2 regions of the Pantoea sp. BRR-3P genome follow, and region 2 is predicted to be linked to the other one. Evidence: riboswitches for the same ligand, from Rfam matches in the RefSeq annotation. Region 2 holds a riboswitch; the other holds the start of a gene.
What was found. A riboswitch is a leader RNA that binds a small molecule or an ion and turns the genes downstream of it on or off. The one in region 2 is predicted to bind fluoride.
Positions count from the first base shown of each region.

Region 1: it holds a riboswitch for fluoride, as region 2 does, so the genes downstream of both, crcB (fluoride efflux transporter CrcB) here and AAGR08_RS22905 (DHHA2 domain-containing protein) in region 2, are expected to answer to the same signal.

Region 1 covers NZ_CP155066.1:16,072-26,844, reverse strand. The annotation lists gene AAGR08_RS00125 (LysR family transcriptional regulator) at 1-596, shown strand, start outside; gene AAGR08_RS00120 (glutathione S-transferase family protein) at 695-1,636, shown strand; gene AAGR08_RS00115 (prolyl oligopeptidase family serine peptidase) at 1,648-2,253, shown strand; gene AAGR08_RS00110 (sugar phosphate isomerase/epimerase family protein) at 2,250-3,047, opposite strand; gene crcB (fluoride efflux transporter CrcB) at 3,154-3,531, opposite strand; fluoride riboswitch at 3,621-3,696, opposite strand; gene AAGR08_RS00100 (zinc-binding alcohol dehydrogenase family protein) at 3,842-4,870, opposite strand; gene AAGR08_RS00095 (GntR family transcriptional regulator) at 5,006-5,908, shown strand; gene AAGR08_RS00090 (MFS transporter) at 6,082-7,434, shown strand; gene AAGR08_RS00085 (LysR family transcriptional regulator) at 7,521-8,435, opposite strand; gene AAGR08_RS00080 (dipeptidase) at 8,438-9,493, opposite strand; gene AAGR08_RS00075 (ABC transporter substrate-binding protein) at 9,682-10,773, shown strand, end outside.
Region 2 covers NZ_CP155068.1:7,569-18,341, forward strand. The annotation lists gene AAGR08_RS22870 (AAA family ATPase) at 1-724, opposite strand, end outside; gene AAGR08_RS22875 (hypothetical protein) at 786-1,154, opposite strand; gene AAGR08_RS22880 (hypothetical protein) at 1,301-2,176, shown strand; partial or broken gene umuC (translesion error-prone DNA polymerase V subunit UmuC) at 2,698-3,738, opposite strand; gene AAGR08_RS22890 (beta-propeller fold lactonase family protein) at 3,985-4,983, shown strand; gene AAGR08_RS22895 (TDT family transporter) at 5,134-6,294, shown strand; gene AAGR08_RS22900 (uracil-DNA glycosylase) at 6,291-6,890, shown strand; fluoride riboswitch at 6,940-7,009, shown strand; gene AAGR08_RS22905 (DHHA2 domain-containing protein) at 7,088-7,996, shown strand; gene AAGR08_RS22910 (universal stress protein) at 7,993-8,418, shown strand; gene eno (phosphopyruvate hydratase) at 8,434-9,723, shown strand; gene AAGR08_RS22920 (2,3-bisphosphoglycerate-dependent phosphoglycerate mutase) at 9,767-10,468, shown strand; gene crcB (fluoride efflux transporter CrcB) at 10,480-10,773, shown strand, end outside.

The sequences.
Region 1 (10,773 bases), on a different replicon from region 2:
TCGGCACGGCGATACTTTCCAGCGTATTGGTCGAGTTCGCACGCCACTATCCGCAGATCGAACTCGACGTTAACTTCTCCGATCGCGCAGTGAATATCGTCGATGAAGGATTTGATATGGCGATCCGTATCGGCAAGCTCGACGACAGCAGCCTAATCGCCCGCCGCCTCGGCGATGTGCCGATTCGCGTTGCTGCCTCTCCGGGCTATTTGCTCCAGCACGGCACGCCGCAGCACTGGCGCGATTTGGCGACGCATCAATGTATCAGTGACACCAACTTCCGCGATCCCTGGCATTGGCCGTTCGTTACACCGTGCGGCGACAGCGTAAGCATGCCGATTCGTGGTCGTCTCTGTTTCTCCAATACCGAAGCCTGTTTACAGGCGGCGATGGCCGGATTAGGCATCGCGCGCCTGCCGGGCTTTATTGCCGTATCCGCGCTGCAGCGTGGCGATATCGTCCCATTGCTGGAAGCGTTTGCTACGCCGCCGCTCGGCCTGTTTGCGCTCTATCCGCCGGCGCGCCATCTGGCGCAAAAAATCCGGCTGCTGATCGATTTCCTCGCCAACCATTTCCAGCACCATCCGCCCGGCTGACTCCTTCCAAAATGGAAGCAATGAAAGCCATTTTGCCCGGATTATCACTTATCCAGCAGAGCTGTATGCTCTCTTCATCAACGTAGAGGGGCAAAATTATGCTGGTAAACGGTAAGTGGAGTGCAGAGTGGCATCCGGTGCAAGCCACCGACAAACAGGGCGGATTTGTGCGTCAGACCTCCAGTTTTCGTCACTGGATTAGCGCAGATGGCTCCAGCGAATTTGCGGCCGAGCCGCATCGTTATCACCTCTATGTGGCGCTGATTTGTCCGTGGGCTTCACGCACGCTGCTGGCGCGCAGCCTGAAAGGACTAGAGCACGTGATCAGCGTTTCGGTGGTTGAGCCGCAGCTCGGCGCGCAGGGCTGGCGCTTCGGCGATTATCCCGGTGCAGATCGCGACTGGCTCAACAAAGCCGAATACCTTCACGAGCTTTACACCCGCGCCGATGCCGATTTCACCGGGCGCGCCACCGTGCCGGTGCTGTGGGACAAGCAGACGCACACCATCGTCAATAACGAGTCGGCCGATATTTTGCGCATGCTGAACAGCGGCTTTGGCGCGCTGGCGGACGATCGCATCGATCTCTATCCCGAGGATCTGCGTGCCGAGATCGACGCGCTGAATGAAGCGATCTATCCACGCCTGAATAACGGCGTTTATCGCACCGGCTTCGCCACCACGCAAGTGAGCTATCAGCAGGCGTTTAACGACGTGTTCAGCCAGCTGGATGAGCTGGAGCTGCGTTTGCAGGATGGCCGCACTTTCCTGCTCGGCGAGCGCGTAACCGAAGCGGATATCCGCCTGTTTGTCACGCTGGTACGCTTTGACGTCGCCTATCACGGCCTGTTTAAATGCAACCTGCGCCGCCTGCGCGACTATCCGCTGCTCGATCGTTATCTGAAGAGTATGCTGGCGGTTTCGGGCGTGCGTCAGACGGTGAATATCGACCATATCAAACAGGGCTATTATTCGATTAAAGCGCTGAATCCCAACGGCATTGTGCCGGTTGGCCCGGATATGACGGCCTACGGTTTATAAGGAGCAGTGCGATGGCAAAAGCGTTAGTGATTTTTTTACATGGCGTCGGCAGCAGCGGCGACGATCTGGCGGTGCTCGGCGAACATTGGGCGCGCCTGCTGCCGGATGTGGCGTTTGCCTCGCCGAATGCGCCCTTCCCGTTCGAACATGCGATGGGATATCAATGGTTCAGCCTGACCGGCATCACGCCGGAAAACCGCCCGGCGCGCGTACGCGACGCGCGTGCCGCCTTTGATGCCACGCTGCAACAGCTGATGGCGCAACACGGCATGGCGGACGCGTGGGATAAAGTGATTCTGGTGGGTTTTTCGCAGGGTTCGATTATGGCGCTGGATGCGCTAGCGTCTGGCCGTTATCCGCTGGCGGGCGTGGTGGCGTTTTCCGGCCGTCTGGCGTTTGACGCAGCCTTAACGCCGCAGCCTTACACGCCTGCGCTGCTGATTCACGGCAAAGCCGATGATGTGATTCCGTTTAGCGAAAGCGAATCGGCGGCGCAGCGTTTGCAGCAGGCGGGCGTGACGGTGGAAGCGCGTTATGAAGCCGCAACCGGCCACACCATTTCATCGCAGGGCGCGATGGATGCAGCCGGGTTTATTGCCCAATGCTTGCAGGATTAAGGCCAGTAGCGGTTTAACGCCTGCCACGCCTTGTGCGCAGCCACGTCCGCTGGCTGCGCTTTCAGCTCATCATTAAACACTTCAATGCCGACCGGCCCGCTGTAACCCGCACTTTTCAGCTTATCGACAAAGCGTTCCACTTCGATAATGCCGTCACCCGGCAGCAAACGCTGATGACGCGCATACTCGCTGAGCGGCTTTTTATCCTGCGGCGGCATCTCTGCCATGTCGCACAGCTGCACTTCGTAGATACGATCGGCAGGAATGCCATCCAGCTGCGACGCATCGCCGCCTGGCGCACAGATGTGGAACAGATCGACCACTAAACCGATATTCGGTTGATCCAGCCGCTGCAGCCGTTCCCATGCCAGCGGCAGCGTGTTATCCACGCTGCACCACGCCATTGGCTCATACATGATGCGCATGTTGTAGCGCGCGGCTTCCGACGCCAGCCAGCGCAAATCTTCATCAATCCGCGCCGCCACGCAATCTTCGCGCGTGCTGGCCGGTGCCTGGATGGTGTCGCAGCCGATGGCCTGAGCAATCTGAATAAACTGGCGCAGTTCTTCGCGTTTTTGCTGACGATCACGATCCGGCGCACCGGTGAAATCGCGTAGCACCTGTACATTGGTGAAACCCAGCTGCAACTGCTTTGCGAGCTGCGACGTACTGGCCTGCACATCTTCACGCCAGATCTCCACCTGGTCGAAACCGGCGGCGCGTGCGGCGCGCAGCTTTTCCTCAGGTTCACCGTTTAACAACACCAGGTTAAGGAATTTGGGGTTACGGCGCATTAATCAGCTCCTTAATCGTCCGGATAATCGGTGACAAATTCTGTCCGTCACGCGGACAGAACGGCGTTCAGTATCTACCTCTTAGGAGTTATTTCAAGCGTGGCGGTTATCCCAGCAGATTCACCACGGCAAAACCGGCAAAGGTCATCAGCAGAGAACCGATAACGTGCACCATGACACTCGACATCGCCCAAAGGTATTTACCTGATTGCAGCAGCCCGACAATTTCCGCCGAAAAAGTGGAAAAGGTGGTTAAACCGCCACACAAGCCGGTAACTATCAGTAACTTCCAGAAAGGATCGATCTGTGGATTACGGACAAAAAACGCCAGCGCGGCACCAATAATAAAACCGCCCACAAGATTCACCATCAAGGTGCCCGGCGGCAAATTGGGAAATAGCGCGTTAAACCGCAAAGAGATTAACCAGCGCAATGAACAGCCCACTGCACCGCCAACGATAACCGCCAGTAACGACTTCAACATAGTGTGTAGCTCCTGAAATGAAATACGCGCAGGGCCGCGGCAGGACAGAAAACACCTGACACACCGCCGTCTCCCGCGCAGGGATACGAGTGTTGTCAGGCGTCATCAGCCGTCTGTGACCAGAACGGCGGTTGGGGAAGGTGGCACGCCATCACCTTAGGCGGGAGATAATACGCTGGCTTAGCAATGCAGACAATATGGTGAAAGAGGCACAATGTTGTAGCGGCGCGATTTATCGCGCGTATCAATGAAGGCACAGTGCCAACCCATCTTTGCGCAATAAATTGCGCCGCTACGGTGTGTGCGAATATCAACGATTGAAATGAATCACGCCCTTAATCAGTTCGCGATTATTGATGACCTCGGCTTCAAAGGTCTCCGCCAGCGTAGAGAAATCATAATGACGATTCAGCATCATATCGGCACGAAGCTGACCGTTAGCCATTAGTTCGCCAACTTTGGCGAAATCTTCCAGCGTGGCGTTGCGGCTGCCCATCAAGGTGGCCTCCTTTTTATGGAACTCGATGTCGGGAATCACCAAATCCCCTTTATGCAGGCCAACAAACACGATGGTGCCGCCGTGACGAATCAGTTTTACCGCACCGTTCATTGCTGCCGGGCTGCCGGTAGCATCGATCACTTTGGCGGCTAAGCGTCCGCCAAACTCCGCTTTCAGCTGCGTTGCAAAATCCTCTTCCAACGGATTTACCGTCGCCACACCCAGCTTCTCCGTCACATGCGCACGCCGCTGCTCGCTGGTATCCGCCACCACCACATGAGCACCAGCCGCTGCCGCAATCGCCGCCACGCCGAGACCAATCGGCCCTGCGCCCACCACCAATACCTGCTCATCCGCCACCACCGCTGCACGGCGTACCGCATGGGCGCTAATGGCAAAGGGTTCAATCAGCGCGGCGGCTTGCGGATCGACATCATCTACCGCCAGTAAATTGCTGGCGGGCACGCTAAGGAATTCGCAGAAACCGCCATCCTGATGCACACCAATCACCGAGATTTTTTCGCAGCAGTTGGTTTTGCCGCTCAGGCAGGCATCGCACTGCTGGCAAGCCACATAAGGAATCAGTGCCACGCGCTGTCCTGTCCGGAAGCCGCTCGCCTGGCTACCGAGTTGCACTACTTCGCCGCACAGCTCATGCCCCAACACGCGCGGATAGCTGAAGAACGGCTGATTTCCGGCCCAGGCATGAATGTCGGTGCCGCAAATCCCGGCGGCGATCGGTTTGATGAGGACTTCATTCGCGGCAGGCGTCGGTTTAGTACGCTGCTGCCACACCATCTGGCGCGGCTCGGCGACCACCAGCGTTTTCATTGTTGTCATGGGTTTCTCCTGTGCTGATGTCGCAGTTATGGCGAAAATCATGAGTTGTAGGTTTTTGCGTGGGGGGAAGTGTGAAGCGAGCCGCTTTTTTTGGGCTTTGTATGGTTTTTAATTAATAAAAAACCGGAGACGCGTATGAGCCGCAGTCAAAACCTACGTCAGAACGTGATTAACCAAATGCTGGAGGGCATTGCCAAACGGCATATCCGTTCGCCGCTGCCACCGCAGGCGGCGCTGGCTGAGATGTTCAACATCAGCCGCACGACGGTGCGCTACACGTTACAGCACCTGCATGAGCGTGGCGTGCTGGAGAAGGTGGATGAAACCTACGTGATTGTGCGCGATCCCTGCGATGAAGACGGTTTTAACGCTCTCACACCGCCCATTGAACAGCAGGCCATGCAGTTTGAGCAGACCTTTTTCAACCTGATTAACCAGCGCCAGCTGATGCCGGGTGACACCTTCAGCGAGCTGCAACTGGCGCAGCAGGTGAAAGTGAGCCCGATTGTGGTGCGCGAATTTTTGCTGCGCTTTATGCGCTATGACCTGCTGGAACCGGTGAAACGTGGTCAGTGGCGCATGAGGAAGTTCGATCAAAACTATGCCGAAAATCTGTTTGAGCTGCGCGAAATGCTGGAAACCCACGCGCTGACGCGCTTTCTCAATCTACCTCCTCAGGATGAGCGCTGGATGCAGGCGCGCGATCTGCTCGATCGCCATCGGTCGATGCGCGATACCATCGCCAGCAATTACCGCCACTTCGCCGCGCTGGATAAAGAGATGCACACGCTGATTCTCTCGGCCGCCAACAATCCTTTTTTCAATCAATCGCTGGAGATCATTTCAGTGATTTTTCACTCGCACTATCAGTGGGATGAAACCGATCTCAAGCAGCGCAATATCGTGGCGCTGGAGGAGCATATGGCGATTCTCACCGCGCTGATTAGCCGTCAGGATGTGGAAGCGCTGTGCGCCCTGCATAATCATCTCAGTACAGCCAAGACCTCGATGATCCGCTCGATTCGTCAGTACAATTAAAAACCGATTAAAAACCACAAAGCATTAGCTCCCGCACGAATCTGAAACATCTCCGCAACATCCGAACGGTTTGCTTCTAGTCTCGAAGTCAATCCGTTGTGGCAGCACCGTTTCGCTGCCGCAGGATCCCACATCCACGCATAACGATAAGTACTCACATCCGGGAGGTTGCAATGGAAAATACTTCGGCTCGTGGTCGCGAAAATGCGCCACAACCCGCTGCTGACGGGCAAGATTTTATCCCGGCACGCGGTGATGTAGTGCGCTCGCCGCGCATCAAAAAGATTCAGGTCACCGCCATGTTGCTGCTGCTGTTTGCCGCCATGATCAACTATCTCGATCGCAGCTCGCTGTCGGTCGCCAACATGACCATCCGCGGCGAATTGGGGTTATCCGCGACCGAGATTGGTTTACTGCTTTCGGCGTTTTCCCTGGCTTACGGCCTGGCACAGCTGCCGTGTGGCGCGCTGCTGGATCGCAAAGGGCCACGCATTATGCTGGCGATTGGCATGTTCTTCTGGTCGCTGTTCCAGGCCGCAGCCGGTTTGGTGCATAACTTCACCCAGTTTATTTTCGTGCGCATCGGTTTGGGGATTGGTGAAGCGCCGATGAACCCGTGCGGCGTGAAGGTGATTAACGACTGGTTCAACATCAAAGATCGCGGCATGCCGATGGGCATGTTTAACGCCGCTTCGATGATTGGTTTATCCATCGCGCCGCCTATTTTGGCGGCGATGATGATGGTCATGGGCTGGCGCGGCATGTTCATTACCATCGGCGTGCTGGGCATGTTCCTCGCCATCGGCTGGTATCTGATGTACCGCGACCGCGACAACAGCAAACTGAGCGGTGAAGAGATTCACTATTTGCAGGCGGGCAGCGTGGCATCACGCAAGGAACCGCTGAGTTTTGCCGAGTGGCGCGGCCTGTTCAAGCAGCGCACCATGTGGGGCATGATGATTGGCTTCAGCGGCATCAACTACACCGCGTGGCTGTATATCGCGTGGCTGCCGGGCTATCTGCAATCCACCTATAACCTCGACCTGAAAAGCACCGGTTTACTGGCGGCGATTCCTTTCCTGTTCGGCGCGGCGGGCATGCTGCTGAACGGTTATGTGGTGGATGCGCTGGTGCGTCGCGGTCACGATGCAGTGAAGGTGCGTAAGATCTCCATCGTCAGCGGCATGTTGCTGTCCGCCGCGTTTACTGCGTTTGTCACCCGTGCCACCGACACCACCAGTGCGGTGACGCTGATTGGTATGGCGCTGTTCTGCATCCACTTTGCCGGGACATCGTGCTGGGGTTTGATTCACGCCAACGTCACGGCACGCATGACGGCATCGGTCGGCAGCATCCAGAACTTCGCCAGCTTCGTGTTCGCCTCGTTCGCCCCGGTGATTACCGGTTGGGTGCTGGATACCACCAAATCATTTAGCCTGGCGTTGATGATTTGCGCCGGTGTGACGGTGGTGGGGGCGCTGGCGTATTTGCTGCTGGTACGTAAACCGATTACAGATGGGATTTGATGCAGAGCCGGATGCAGGACGGTCGCCATGAATGGCGATCCTACGGGTTTTGTAGGGTGCGCATTTATGCGCACCAGCAATAGGCGTTATGCCGGGCGGGTAAAAAACTGCGATTCACACTGCCGGGCAATCTCCCACAGCTTGTTGCGAATCACCTGTTTCAGCTGCAGCGTGGACTGCGACTGCGGCCGATCGCGGCGACTGATTAACATCACTTCAAACGGCAGCGGCTGCGCCACCGGCAGCAGCTTGAGCTGGTCGGCATAACGACAGGCGGTGAACAGATCAACAATTCCCACGCCGCCGCCCGCCAGCACCATATCGGCAATCACCGAATAGGTTTTGATCGACAGCGATACCGCTGGATTCAGCCCCTTATCGCGCAGCGCGCGGTGCAGTACCCGACCCAGCGGATCCTGATTCTGCATCATCAGCAGGTTGTTGGCGCACAGCCACTCCAGCGTCACCGGCTCATGATGGGTGTGATGGCGCGGCAGCAGCGCCACCATCGATGACTGAAACAGCGGCTCGGCAAGTAAGTCCGCCTCCACCTGCTGCCCAAACACCAGCGCGAAATCGAGCTGATTATCCATGATCATGCGGCACAACGTGCTGAAGTGCTCGGTCACCAACTCGACGCTAACCGACGCCGCCTGTTGTCGCCAGTTCACCAGCGCCGGTGCCAATACCATCTGACCAAATGCGTGCGCGGCGCCAACGCGCACCGTTTGCCCTTCGCCGCGCCGCAGCTGTTCGGTCAATTGGGTAATCGACTGTAAACGTTGATAGATATCTTCCACTTCCGGCAGCAAGCGCCGCCCTTCTGCGGTAACAACCATCCCCTGCGCACGCCGTTCGAACAGGGCAAAGCCAAGCTGCTGCTCGGCGTGATTCAGCACCCGGCTAACATTCGGCTGCGACACATTAAGCAGGCGCGCCGCCGCACTGATGCTGCCGGTCTGCACAATCGCCTGAAACACTTCAATATGCCGCAGCCGCATGGTTATTCGCCCCAGGTGGCTTCAAGTACGCGCAGCCAGTTGCCGTGGCAAATCTTCTCCAGCAGCGCGCGTGAATAACCGCGTGCCGCCAGCGCCTGCACCAGCAGCGGGAATCCGGCCACGTCTTTCAGGTCGCCCGGCATGGTTGCGCCATCGAGATCCGAACCAAATCCAACGCCATCTTCACCGACTTTTTCCAGCAGATACTCGACGTGACGCACGATGGCATCAACGCCGGTCGGCGCATGGCGATCGCCATCTTCGCGCAGGAACGGCACTGCAAAGTTAACCCCGACAAAGCCGTGGGTTTCGGCAATCGCTGCCAGCTGGCGATCGGTGAGATTACGTGACTGCGCGCTTAGCGCATGCGCGTTGGAGTGGCTCGCCACCAGCGGTGCATCGCTGATTTCGGCGGTGTGCCAGAAGCCTTTCTCATCCATGTGCGACAGATCGACCATGATGCGGCGGCGATTACAGTCACGCACCAGCTGCTTGCCCGCTGCCGTCAGACCGTTGCCGATGTCTGGAGAAGAAGGATAGAGGAACGGCACGCCGTCGCCGAACTGATTCGGACGGCTCCACAGCGGCCCCAGCGTACGCAAACCGCTGGCGTAGAGGATATCAAGCAGCTCGCCATCGCTATCCAGCGCTTCGGCGCCTTCCACGTGCATCACCACCGCTAACACGTTGTGAGCCATGCAGTGGCGAATATCGCGCACGCTGCGGCAAATCTTCACCTGGCCATTTGAGGCCTGCTCAATGCGCAGCAGCAGCGCCAGCATGGAAAAGGTGGCGTCGCGCGCAGCGCTGATAATTTCCTGCGGAAAATTTGCGAGGTCTGGCGCACTTCTTGCAATCAGAGGGTGGGACGGCACCCAGGTGGCGAAAATGCCACCTAACATATTTCCCTGACGGATACGCGGGAAGTCCATTTGGCCGCTGTGGGTGCCCGTAAAAAATGCCTTAACTGCGTCCGGCTGATGGTGCTGCCAGAGTTTATTCAGCACATCGTTATGGCCATCAAAAACCGGAATGGTGAAGGTTGTCGCATCAGACATGTTGTTCAGTTCCATGTTCGGGAGAAAGCGCAGCACTGCCAGCTGGCGGAGCAAATTGCACCAAAAAAGGGCGTGTGAAACAAAAGGCTTCGTGCCGGTATTAATCCTCCCGCACGCCAGGAAAGTCAAGACATAAAAACGCAAAATAACAATTTTTTATTTTAATTATCAATCAGTTGGGAGTTTACATGGTTACCAGAAGACGTTTTCTTGCAGGATGCACTGCCGTACCTGTTGTTTCCTACCTCAGCCTGAATTCCGCATTCGCCGCCACGCCACCCAGCATGCTGGTGATAGCGATGCAGCTCGATAACATCACCAGCCTCGATCCGCATGAAAGCTTCGAAGCCACCGGCGGCCAGATCTGCGGCAACCTGTATCAACGTTTAGTCACGCCCGATCCGCAACAAGCCGACAAAGTAATTGGCCAGCTGGCGCAAAGCTGGGACGTCAGCAGCGATAACAGCACGTATACCTTCCATCTCGATCCGGCGGCGAAATTCGCCGATGGTTCACCGCTCACCGCGGAAGATGTCGCATTCTCGATTGAACGTATCGTTAAGCTGGATAAGAGCCCGGCGTTTATCATCAACCAGTTTGGTTTCACCAAAGATAACGTGACGCAACAGGTGACGGCGAAAGATGCCCACACCGTGGAGATGAAACTCGGTGCGCCAGCGGCAGAAACTTTCCTGCTTTACTGCCTGTCCGCGACCGTTGGCAGCATCGTGTCGAAGAAGGCTTGTCTGGCGAATCAGCAGAACAACGATTTCGGCAACGGCTGGCTGAAGCAGCACAGTGCCGGATCCGGGGCGTTTACGCTGCGCACCTGGAATGCCAGCGAAACGGTGATTCTGGAACTCAGCCCGCAATATGCCGCGCAGAGCAAAATCAAACGCGTGATCCTCAAACATATCGCCGACCCAGCGGCGCAGGCGCTGATGCTGAAGAAAGGCGATGTCGATGCGGCGTATGACCTCACCACCGAACAGCTGCTGCAGGTGAAAAACGACAGCAGCGTGGCGCTGGTGAATCAATCGCTGTCGGCCATCATGCTGATGTCGTGCAACACCAATAATCAGTATCTGAAAAAGCCGCAGGTGTGGCAGGCGCTGAAGTGGGCGCTGGATTACGACAGCATCCAGAAAAACATTCTGTCGATGAGTTTTGTCACCCATCAGAGTTTCCTGCCGAGCGGTTTCCCGGCGGCGCTGGACGATACGCCATTCCACAACGATCTGGCAAAAGCCAAAGCGCTGCTGGCCGAAGCCGGTTATCCG
Region 2 (10,773 bases):
CAATAATATTCCGGCGCAACACATCAGAGGGAAGAACCCCCGGTAAATGCTGATTAACGAGGTCATTCCATTGGCTGGCAATAAAGCCATCATCAATCGAAGCTGGGATGATATCCACGCCGGGAATGATGGTCGGCTTGATGATGTCTTCTTTGATTTGCTCAGCATCCAGATCGTTCAACATAGCCTGAGCTGCTGTCTCGACGATTGAGCCAATACTGTTCGTATGATTAAGGAACATGGTGCTGGATGCCTGAGGATCGAGGTCAATCACCAGCGTACGCAAGTCATATTGTAATAGGTCTGGGTGAACACGCAGGCCATGAGCAAGGGTGACCGTGGTGACTGTTTTTGATACGCCACCTTTAAGGTTTACCACGAACACCACAAACGGACCTTCACCTGCATGAATATCGCGATACTTTGGCACTTTGCGATGAGCGTAAATATCAACCACATCCTGGATGGTTAATGCATAGTGCTTGGCATTACCGGCTTCCTTTTTGCCAAACACATGTCCTTTAGATTCCATTTCTTCTACTGCTTGCTCAACAGCGCGTCGGCTAAGCTTAGGTAGGTTAGCTACAGAATTTCGCGTAAATGTCTGGTAATACTGATCGAGACCGTATTCATTACGTCTATCAGTGATGTCATCACTCATGCTGCGAAGCATGGCATTTGCCCTACGCGCTGTTACGTCTACCCCACCGTAATTACTTTTCATTACTCCGCTCCGTTGGTAACTTTTGCAGCCAGTGTACAGCTTATGATGCTGTGTGCAATATTTAGCGATATTCTTTAAAAAGTTGTACTGAACATGAGATGTTGATCCCGCTCATCTTTACTCGATCAGCGGCCTTCTTTCTTCTATAAGCTAACCCCATTAAGTCAATGGTGATGCGATTTGCTGCACCCTCCCCTCTTCTTTTAACTCCGACTACGTAATGAAAAACCGAAAAATTACCCGTGCTAATTTCAATGTTAATCTTATGAAAAATAAGATTTTTTGCTTTTAATTTCAGATTGAAATTCCCTTGAGCTCTTGTGTTTCCCCAGCCCGTTGAGGCGAAGATGTACCTTGTTATCTTTTCAAACCCTTGGATATGATTTCTTAAATGTCTATCAGCTAAATGATGTACATTCAGCGTTATCACTGTAATCGCTTGTAAAATTGCATGGCGGTAAATAGAACGTGGTTTTTTTCCTATTTTGATTCTCCCTCTACGGGCTATAACCAATCTTGGCAATAGTGAATTTATAAATACAATGCTCTATCAAATGGAATGTTCAGGATGGATTCATGGCAATTATAAAGGCTTCAGCTCTACTTTCTCTTCTTTCACTCTTCGCTTTTGATGCGAGCAGCGCAGAGTGTTCACCTCAGCAAGTTCAAAATAACAAGATGAATAATTTCATTCTGTTTGATGAGCAGCCTTCAGCTGACACTCCTAAAGCAATAGAAATAACCATCGAAAGCCGTGATGGCTTCATCCACAGTTCAGTTTCAGCTATCTTCAGCCGTTGCGGAGAATTGATAAAAGCGGATTTCGCTAATGAAAAGAACTACCAAACGGGAAGTCGAGTTTTAACTGCGACCTACTCTGCAGAAATCAACAAAAAAGAGTATGGATGGAAAACAAATTTGCAGTTTGATAATGCCATGACTGATAAAGACTCAAAAAAGAGAACCGAACTCTTTAGTCAGCAAGTTGAAGGTGTGGTCTTATTAGGGAAAAATGGAGTCATAAGTAAGTCAGGCGAAAGATTTGAGGCAATGACAGGAAATCTAAAACAAATTGGAGTAGCGAATACATCTTACCGTTTCGATGCGTCTGAACGGTTACTTATCACGGATAGAAGAAGTAATCTTCGTTCAGATAATGCTAAAACAGTCTATGAATATGATGCCAGAGGGCGACTTCTTCAGAAACGCTCAGCATCAGTATTGGACATCTATTCCTATGATCAAACAGGTAGAGAGCTCAGTTTAACTTCTACAGCGACCTATTTTACCATAGAGAAGACAGTGACCACGTGCCAAGAGTGGAATGAGTTTGGTAAATGCACATTAGCACACCAGCGTATAACGATAACCACTCCCAATGCCAGGTCTGGTGTTAATTCCATTCAGAAACATGATGCTATCCTCAAAACATCTATCAGCTATTGGGAATAAGCGTAGACGTAGAACATAACTATCTCAGATGCGATTCTGTGTTTTATGGCGCTACGATGGGAGTTGAAAGCACTAACTGGTGTCGAAACCAATCAAAAGCATTAGGTAGTTCAGGAAGCTGTTTACAAAAATGCCCCGCCGACATTCAGCGTTCTTACAATTTTAATCAGATTGAATAGGTTTGGAAGATGAGTATCATTCCAGGCCAATATTTCGTGATGAAGTAATTCTTATATGGGAAGCACTGCAGGTATGTAATTTGTTGCGTTAACCCATTTTAACGACATTTTCATTTTCCCTTTATTCCTGGAAACTAGAAAGAGGTTGGGTGTACTGTTTAAGGCTCAGTGAAAATGATTATCATCATATGTTTGATGCAATGAACATCCCTCCGCCTCATAGGGTTCTTCAGGAGTGTGAATAATCTTTATTATTATCTGCTAGTGCGGAGGTCACCCTAAACTGAAGAACAGATATTTACGCTTGAATGGGCATCTCATCCTAAAGCGTGCGGTCAGGCTTTAATACACTCTGGCTATAGGGATCTCGTTCCAGTTGGTAGTCCAGGCGTTACTCAACAATTCACGTTTCATTTTCCACTCTGTATTAACCCCCTGACCAGCAAACCACACATTGCCAAGTCCGGACTGGTTTATACCATCTAAAACCTTCATGAGCTTTTCGCTGTTGGGCCAAGGTTGATTTTCATCGAACAGATTTAACTGGCTCACTCCATTTGGCGTAAAATCATCGAGCATGACGCCAGCCTTCATATACCTTTTTCCTTCAAGCCAGATTTGATCAAGGGACTTCATCACAACATCAATGATCTCTCTAGTATCTTGCGTAGGAAGCGAAAGCTTCATACCTGCAGTGTTGCCATAGTAGATCTCATTGTGTGCATGAGGTGACGTTTGAATGAACATGCTGACATGGCGACAGTATTGACGTTCACCGCGCAATTTTTCTGCTGCACGTGTCGCGTACTGACAAAGTGCTTGCTGCATGGCAAACTTCGTTGTGATGCGTTCACCGAAGCTACGACTACAAACGATTTGCTGCTTGGCTGAAGGAAGCTCTTCCAAGGGTATGCAAGATTCGCCGTTAAGCTCTCGCACAGTACGCTCCAAAACAACGCTGAAGTTGTCACGGATGAATCTAGGATGAGCGCGTGAGAGATGGAGCGCGGTTTCATTTCCCAGCAGATTAAGTCTTTTAGCAATTCGCCGGCCAACCCCCCAAATCTCCTCGACAGGCTGATTTTCCAAAAGTGTAGTGGTGCGCTGCGGATTGCTGGGCGTTAGCGCCAGTACCCCGCGGAATTGTTTCCACTCTTTGCTTGCCCATTGAGCCGATTTAGCCAGTGTTTTTGTGGGCCCCATACCCACGCCTACGGTGAGTCCCGTAGTATCAAGTACGTGGCTACGCAGACGTCGGCCGAAATTCTCAAAGCTTTCGCATCCGTCTATGCCGGTTAGATCCAGAAACATTTCATCAATGCTGTATTGCTCAACCCTTGGTGTGATTTCTTCAAGAGCGGTCATTACACGCTGAGACATCGAGTGGTTTATGTGGAATGCAATTTAAACAAAAAAATAAGTTACCATTCCTCTGAAGTTTATTTTCTGAACAGGAATTATTCAGCCTTGAACCACTTCGGTATGCTTACTGGCAGGGAGGAAAGTTGACGGGTGGTAAGACATAGCCGGAAAATCGATTTCCCCGCCGGGATTTAATCTGCCACGCTTATTCTGAAGCCCTCAATCGGGCAATGCGCTTTTATCTTTCACTTTATGCAGGAAGAAATAATGATAAAAAATTACAGAATCCCGGGACTGACCGCGGTGGCATTTCTCCTCATAAGTACCATCGCAGGTGCTGCAGAAGCGCGCTGGACGTTTGACGGCGATATCCACAACAATTCCCTTGCTGTCAGTCCCGATGAAAAAACGGCGGTGGCGTCCTACAGTGAGCGCTCAGACGTGGTGGTCTATGATCTGGCTGCCGGGAAAGTCAGAAAGGTGATGAAGGGCTACGTCACCCCCCGTAATGCACTTTTCTCTCCGGACGGTAAGGCCATATTTCTTTCTGACAGCAGTCTCGGCGTAGTCAAAAAAATCAGCACCGGGACGCTTGACGTGGCGGCCACGCTGCCGCTGGGGCCCGGGGCATTCGGCACGGCCATAAGTCGTGACGGTCAGCGACTGTATGTGAATAACGAGGCCGCCAGCACGCTCTCGGTGTATGACCTTACACATGACCGGCCCATTGCAGTTGTGACGGGTTTTGCCCAGCCCCGTCAGGGCATTAAAATCAGCCCGGACGGCAAAACCGTCTACGTCACCAACTTTAAGGGCGATAAAATTACCCTGGTTGATGCCGTGACGGGCGACATTCGCGGCGAGATAACCGGCTTCAGCAAGCTGCGCGCCATTTCTGTCAGCGCAGACGGCCGCACACTGTACGCGGCTAACAGCGGCAGCAACACAATCGCCGTGGTTGACACGCAAAAGCACGTCATTACGGCAACCATTCCCGTGGGTCAGGACCCTTACGGTGCCGCGCTGACGCCGGATAACCGCTATGTTTACAGCGGCAACCTTGGCGACAACAGCCTCTCCGTTATTGATACCGCCGCCGGTAAGGTGGTGTCCACCGTCACCGGACTGGATGCGCCCCGTCAGGCGATTGTCTTCAACAAGGACGGTACCCGCGCGTGGGTGCTGAATAAAGACCTCAGCATTGCGGTGGTTGACCTGAAAAAGAACCGTGTCATGGCCACGATTAAAAGCCCGCCGCAGACCTGACGCGAAACCTCCCTTACTCCAGCGCAGTGACGATCCTTCGCAAAGTGGGGTGGTTAATCACTTTTATAGATTTATTTTAGCTAAATAACCTGTTTTAAAGATTTACTCTGACATGCCTATAATCTTTCTGTCTACTCAGGAGATTCCGGCATGAACGATAAAATATTCACCCTGCATAACGGTGCGCGTCCGCTGAGCGCGCTGAGCAGCCCGAAAGAGGCCATACGACAGTTCACGCCTAACTGGTTCGCCGCGACCATGGGGACCGGCATCCTGTCGCTGTCTCTGGCGCAGTTCCCCTGGCAGGTTCCGGGATTGCGCCTTGTCGCCGAGGGGCTCTGGATGTTTAACATCCTCCTGTTCAGCGTCTTTGCCGTGATGTATCTGGCCCGCTGGGTGATGTACTTCGGAGAGGCAAAGCGCATTTTCGGCCATTCAACCGTGTCCATGTTCTTCGGCACCATCCCGATGGGCATGGCGACCATCATCAATGGCCTGCTGGCGTTCGGTCTTCCGCGCTGGGGCGCAGACGTTATTCAGGTGGCACACGCCCTGTGGTGGCTGGACGTGGCGATGTCGCTGCTGTGCGGCGTGTGCATTCCCTACATGATGTTTACCCGGCAGCAGCACAGTATTGACCAGATGACTGCCGTCTGGTTACTGCCGGTCGTGGCAGCCGAGGTCGCGGCGGTCAGCGGCGGCCTGCTGGCGCCGCACATTGCTGCCCCACACGCGCAGCTCGGCATCATTATTACCAGCTACGTGCTGTGGGCGTACTCCGTGCCGGTGGCGCTGAGCATCCTCGCCATTCTGCTGCTGCGTATGGCGCTGCACAAGCTACCGCACGAAAGCATGGCGGCCTCAAGCTGGCTGGCGCTGGGTCCGATTGGCACCGGCTCGCTCGGCATGCTGGTCATCGGCGGAGATGCGCCCGGGGTGTTTGCCGCGGCGGGCATGCCGGAAATCGGTCACATCGCGCAGGGCGTGGGGTTCGTTGCCGGCATTCTCTTCTGGGGCTGCGGCCTGTGGTGGATGCTGCTGGCCACGCTGATAACCGTGCGATACTTCCGTGAAGGCATCCCGTTCAACCTTGGATGGTGGGGCTTTACCTTCCCGCTGGGCGTGTACACCGTGGCCACGCTCAAGCTGTCTACCCTGATTGACCTCGCATTCTTTAAAGGCTTCGGTGCGCTTCTTGTCGTCATACTGGCGGCCATGTGGCTGCTTGTCGCGGTGAAAACAGTGCGTGGGGCATGGAGCGGTAAACTGTTTGTTTCTCCCTGTCTGGCAGGCCTGGATCGGAAGCCGTGAGTGAAACCAGCACATCGATGCAGGACTCGTTTTTACGCGAGGAATGCCTCGCGGCAGTCACCGCGCCGCATGTGGCCGCGCTGAATCGCTGGGTCAGCGGCCAGCGTCAGGCCGGTGCAGAACTGCCGTGGTTTGATCCGGCTGACGGCGGGGTTAGGGCCGGACTGCTCGTCCTGCTGCAGTCGCCGGCGCGCAGCAGCCCGTCACCGCGGTTTGTGTCGCGTGATAACCCGGGGCCGGCCCAGCAGAACCTTGGGCGGTTTCTGGCGGAAGCCGGTATTTCGCGTCAGGACAGCGTGCTGTGGAATACGGTGCCCTGGGTCAGTCACGGGCTGCAGAAACGGCCGTCAGCGGCGGACATCCGCAGAGGCTGCGCCTTGCTTGAGGACGTGCTGGCGTATCTGCCCGCGCTGCGCGTGGTGGTGCTGGCCGGTGCCGTAGCGGCTCAGGCCCGCGGGACGGTCAATCATCTGTACCCCGGCGTCCCCGTGTTGACGATGCCGCACCCCAGTCCGCTTTCGCTCTGCACGAGTCCGGCGGTGACGGAAAACATTCGCCGGGTACTCTGCGAGGCACGGGCTGCGCTGGCAGGCTGAGGGCGCCAGCAGAATAATACTGACAGGTTTTGCAACCGGCTCTATACTCATATGACAAGGTGATGGCGTTCCACCTTTCCCAACCGCTCCGTTCCGGAGCTGATGACGCCTGATGCGACTCTTGATTTTCAGGAGGTGCGTCAGGCCGTCCTTACTTTCTTCCCGGCCTGCGTACTTCCCTCTTCGGGGAGAGACCTGTGATACACGTTTTTGGCCACATCAATCCTGACAGCGACGCCATCTGCACGGCCTTCGTCACCGCGCACTGGCTGACCGGGCGCGGCATGGACGCCCGCGCATGGCGTCTTGGCGAAGCTAACCGCGAAACCCATTTTATCTTTGACACCGCCGGACTCACGCTGCCGCCACGGCTTGATATTCCGCTACAGGATGAACGGGTCTGGCTGGTCGATTTCACCGAGCCGGCGCAGGGACCTGACGACCTGCTCCGGAGCAACATCGTGGGGATCACTGACCACCACCGGCTGGGCGGACTGATAACGCAACTGCCGCCGGAGGTACACATACGCCCGCTTGGCAGCAGCGCCACGCTGCTGTGGCTGCTTATGAACGCTGAAGCGCGACGCACGCTGCCCCCGACGCTTGCCATTCTTCTGCTGGGTGCACTCCTGAGCGACACCGTGAATCTTCGCTCGCCCACCACGACCGAAGACGATATCCGTTCGGCTACCGAGCTGGGCGTACTGTCCGGCGTAAACCGCAGAGCCTTCGCCCGTGACCTCCTTACGGCAAAAACTGACGTCAGCGGCCTCAGCGCACAGCTGCTGCTGGACAGGGACCTCAAGGCCTTCGTCATTGCCGGCACTGACGTGCGCATCGCCCAGATTGAGGTCAGCTCCCCGTCACAGGTTGCCACCGTGATGGACGACCTGCTCGCTGCCCTGGCGTATCTGGCAGACCAGTCGGGTGCTGGTTTGGCGGTGCTGATGCTGACCGACATCCGGGCCGGGTTTTCAACGCTTTATTTCGCCGGGCGGGAGAGCGTTAACGCGGCCTCCTGCTCCGTACCGGGTATGCTCAGCCGCAAAAAACAGCTTCTGCCGTGGCTTGAGTCCCGCCTCAACCAGAACGGGAGTTCATTATGACCTGCTACACCCATGCATTGATACTTGTGAACGATAAAGACGACGGCACCCTCCTGCTGAAGCGGGCGGTCGCGCTGGCGCAGCCGCTCGGCATGAAAATCACCCTGGCCCACATCAGCGACGACTACCGGGAAATGAACTACGTGTCCGACAGCCTGATGGACGACGTCGTGTCGGAAGAGGTGCTGAAATCCAAAGCGTTTATGAGCGAGCTGGCGGCCTCCGTGCCTGAGACGGTAGACATGCGGGAGCTGGTGACCATGCGCCGCTTTGAGGACGTGGAGAAGTGCATCGCTGAGCTGGGCGTGGACCTCGTGCTTGCCGGGCACCGAAACCGCTTTATGGGAATGCTGACGTCCCGCTCGGCGGAATACATTAACCACCTCACGGTGGATGTGCTTATCACTCACCTGAATGACTGAACCGGGAGAAACTCTATGCGCTTTACACTGGATAACGTGACCGCCCGTGAAATTCTTGACTCTCGCGGCAACCCCACCGTTGAAGTCGAAGCCCGGACCGTGGACGGAATGATGGCGCGGGCCTCGGTGCCTTCCGGGGCCAGCACCGGCTCGCGCGAGGCCGCTGAGCGCCGCGACGGCGACGTACACCGTTTTGGCGGTAAAGGCGTACTGGATGCTGTCAGGACGGTTAATACGGAAATCTGCGAAGCCTTGCGCGGCAGGGACGTGCGCGAGCAGCGTCAGCTGGATAACATCATGCTGGCGCTGGACGGTACGCAGAGCAAGAGTCGGCTGGGTGCCAATGCCATTCTGGGCGTGTCGCTGGCGGTTGCCCGGCTGGCGGCACAGGCCTCGCACGAGCCGCTCTGGCGCTACCTGGGGGGCCTGCAGGCGAACCTGCTGCCCGTACCGTGCATGAACATTATCAACGGCGGCGTGCACGCCCGCGGTCAGGGCGCGGACTTTCAGGAGTTCATGATAGCGCCACACGGGGCACCCACGCTGCGCGAGGCCGTGCGTCAGGGCAGCGAGGTCTACCAGGCGCTGCGCCAGATCCTGCTGGACAAGAACCTGTCCGCGGCAGTCGGCGACGAAGGCGGTTTTGCGCCCGCCGTATCGTCGAACCGCGACCCGCTGGCGTTTATCGTGCAGGCCATTGAGAAGGCGGGGTACAGGCCCGGAGAAGACATCAGCATCTGCATGGACCCTGCCTCAAGTGAGTTTTTCGCAGACGGAAAATATCATCTGCGCACGGAGGGCTGTGCGCTGAGCGCGGCGGAAATGACGGCGTACTACGGCGAGCTGATGGACCAGTTTCCCGTCATTCTGCTGGAAGACGGCCTGGCAGAAGATGACTGGTCGGGCTGGAAGCATCTGCACCAGCAGCTTGCGGGCAGGGCCGAGCTGGTTGGTGACGACCTGTTTGTCACCAACGTGAAGTACATCCAGCGCGGCATTGACGAAAACCTCGCCAGCGCCGCATTGATTAAACTCAATCAGATAGGCTCGCTTAGCGAAACGCTGGACGCCGTGGCGCTCTGCCAGCGGCACGGGTGGGGCGCGTTCATGTCCCACCGCAGTGGGGAAACGACGGACACATTTCTTGCCGACCTCACGGTAGCCCTGCGCGCGGGACACCTGAAAACCGGTGCGCCGTGCCGCGGCGAACGCGTGGAAAAGTACAACCAGCTGATGCGCATTGAGCAGGCGCTGGGTGAGGACGCTCACTATGCGGGGCTTCATGCGTTTGTGCGCCGCACGTAACAGATCCACCGGACGGCCAGCGGCCGGCACAGGAGCACAGTCTTTGGCACCTTCAACGCTGATTCTCCTGCGCCATGGCGAAAGCCAGTGGAACCGGGAAAACCGTTTTACCGGATGGACAGACGTGCCGCTGACGGACCGGGGGCGGCAGGAGGCTGACCGGGCCGGTGACGTGCTGCGGGACGCGGGCCTGCTGCCCGATCGGGTCTTCACCTCGGTGATGACGCGCTGTGTTCACACGGTCTGGCGGGTGCTGGACCGTCTTGGCCGCAGCTGGACGCCCGTGGACAAACACTGGCGGCTGAACGAGCGGCACTACGGTGCGCTGCAGGGGCTGAACAAGGAAGCGGCTGCCCGGATGATGGGTGCAGAGACCGTCCGGCTCTGGCGCAAAAGCTTCAGCGGCATTCCCCCCGCGGACGCAGGGGCTCCGGCGCAGCTGCGTCGGGACCCGCGCTACAGCCGCGTTGCGCTGGCCGACCTGCCTGCGACGGAAAGCCTGGAAATGACGCTGCGTCGCGTCATGCCCTACTGGCAGCACGCCGTGATGCCGCAGATACTCTGCGGAAGTACCGTTCTGGTCGTGGCGCACGGCAACACGCTGCGCGCCCTGGCCGCCTTCCTGGACGGCATGCCACACGACAGCTTGGCACAGTTGCATATCCCGACCGGCGTGCCGGCCGTATACCAGATGGATGCGGCCGCACAGGTCGTTTCCCGTTATGTTCTGAATATAAAAAAATAAAAGGAGTGAACGTGAATCAGCTTTTTGCTGTCATCACCGGCGGTGCTTTAGGGTGTGTTATCCGCTGGCAGCTGGGCGCGCGCCTGAACGCGCTTTTTCCGGACCTGCCGCCGGGGACGCTGCTGGTCAACCTGCTGGGAGGGTTTATCATCGGAGCGGCGCTGGCGTATTTTCTGCGCCATCCCGGCCTCGATCCGGCCTGGCGGCTGCTCATTACCACCGGGCTGTGTGGCGGAATGACGACCTTCTCCACGTTCTCGGCTGAGGTTTTTGCCCTGCTGCAGTCCGGCAGCTATGCCTGGGCA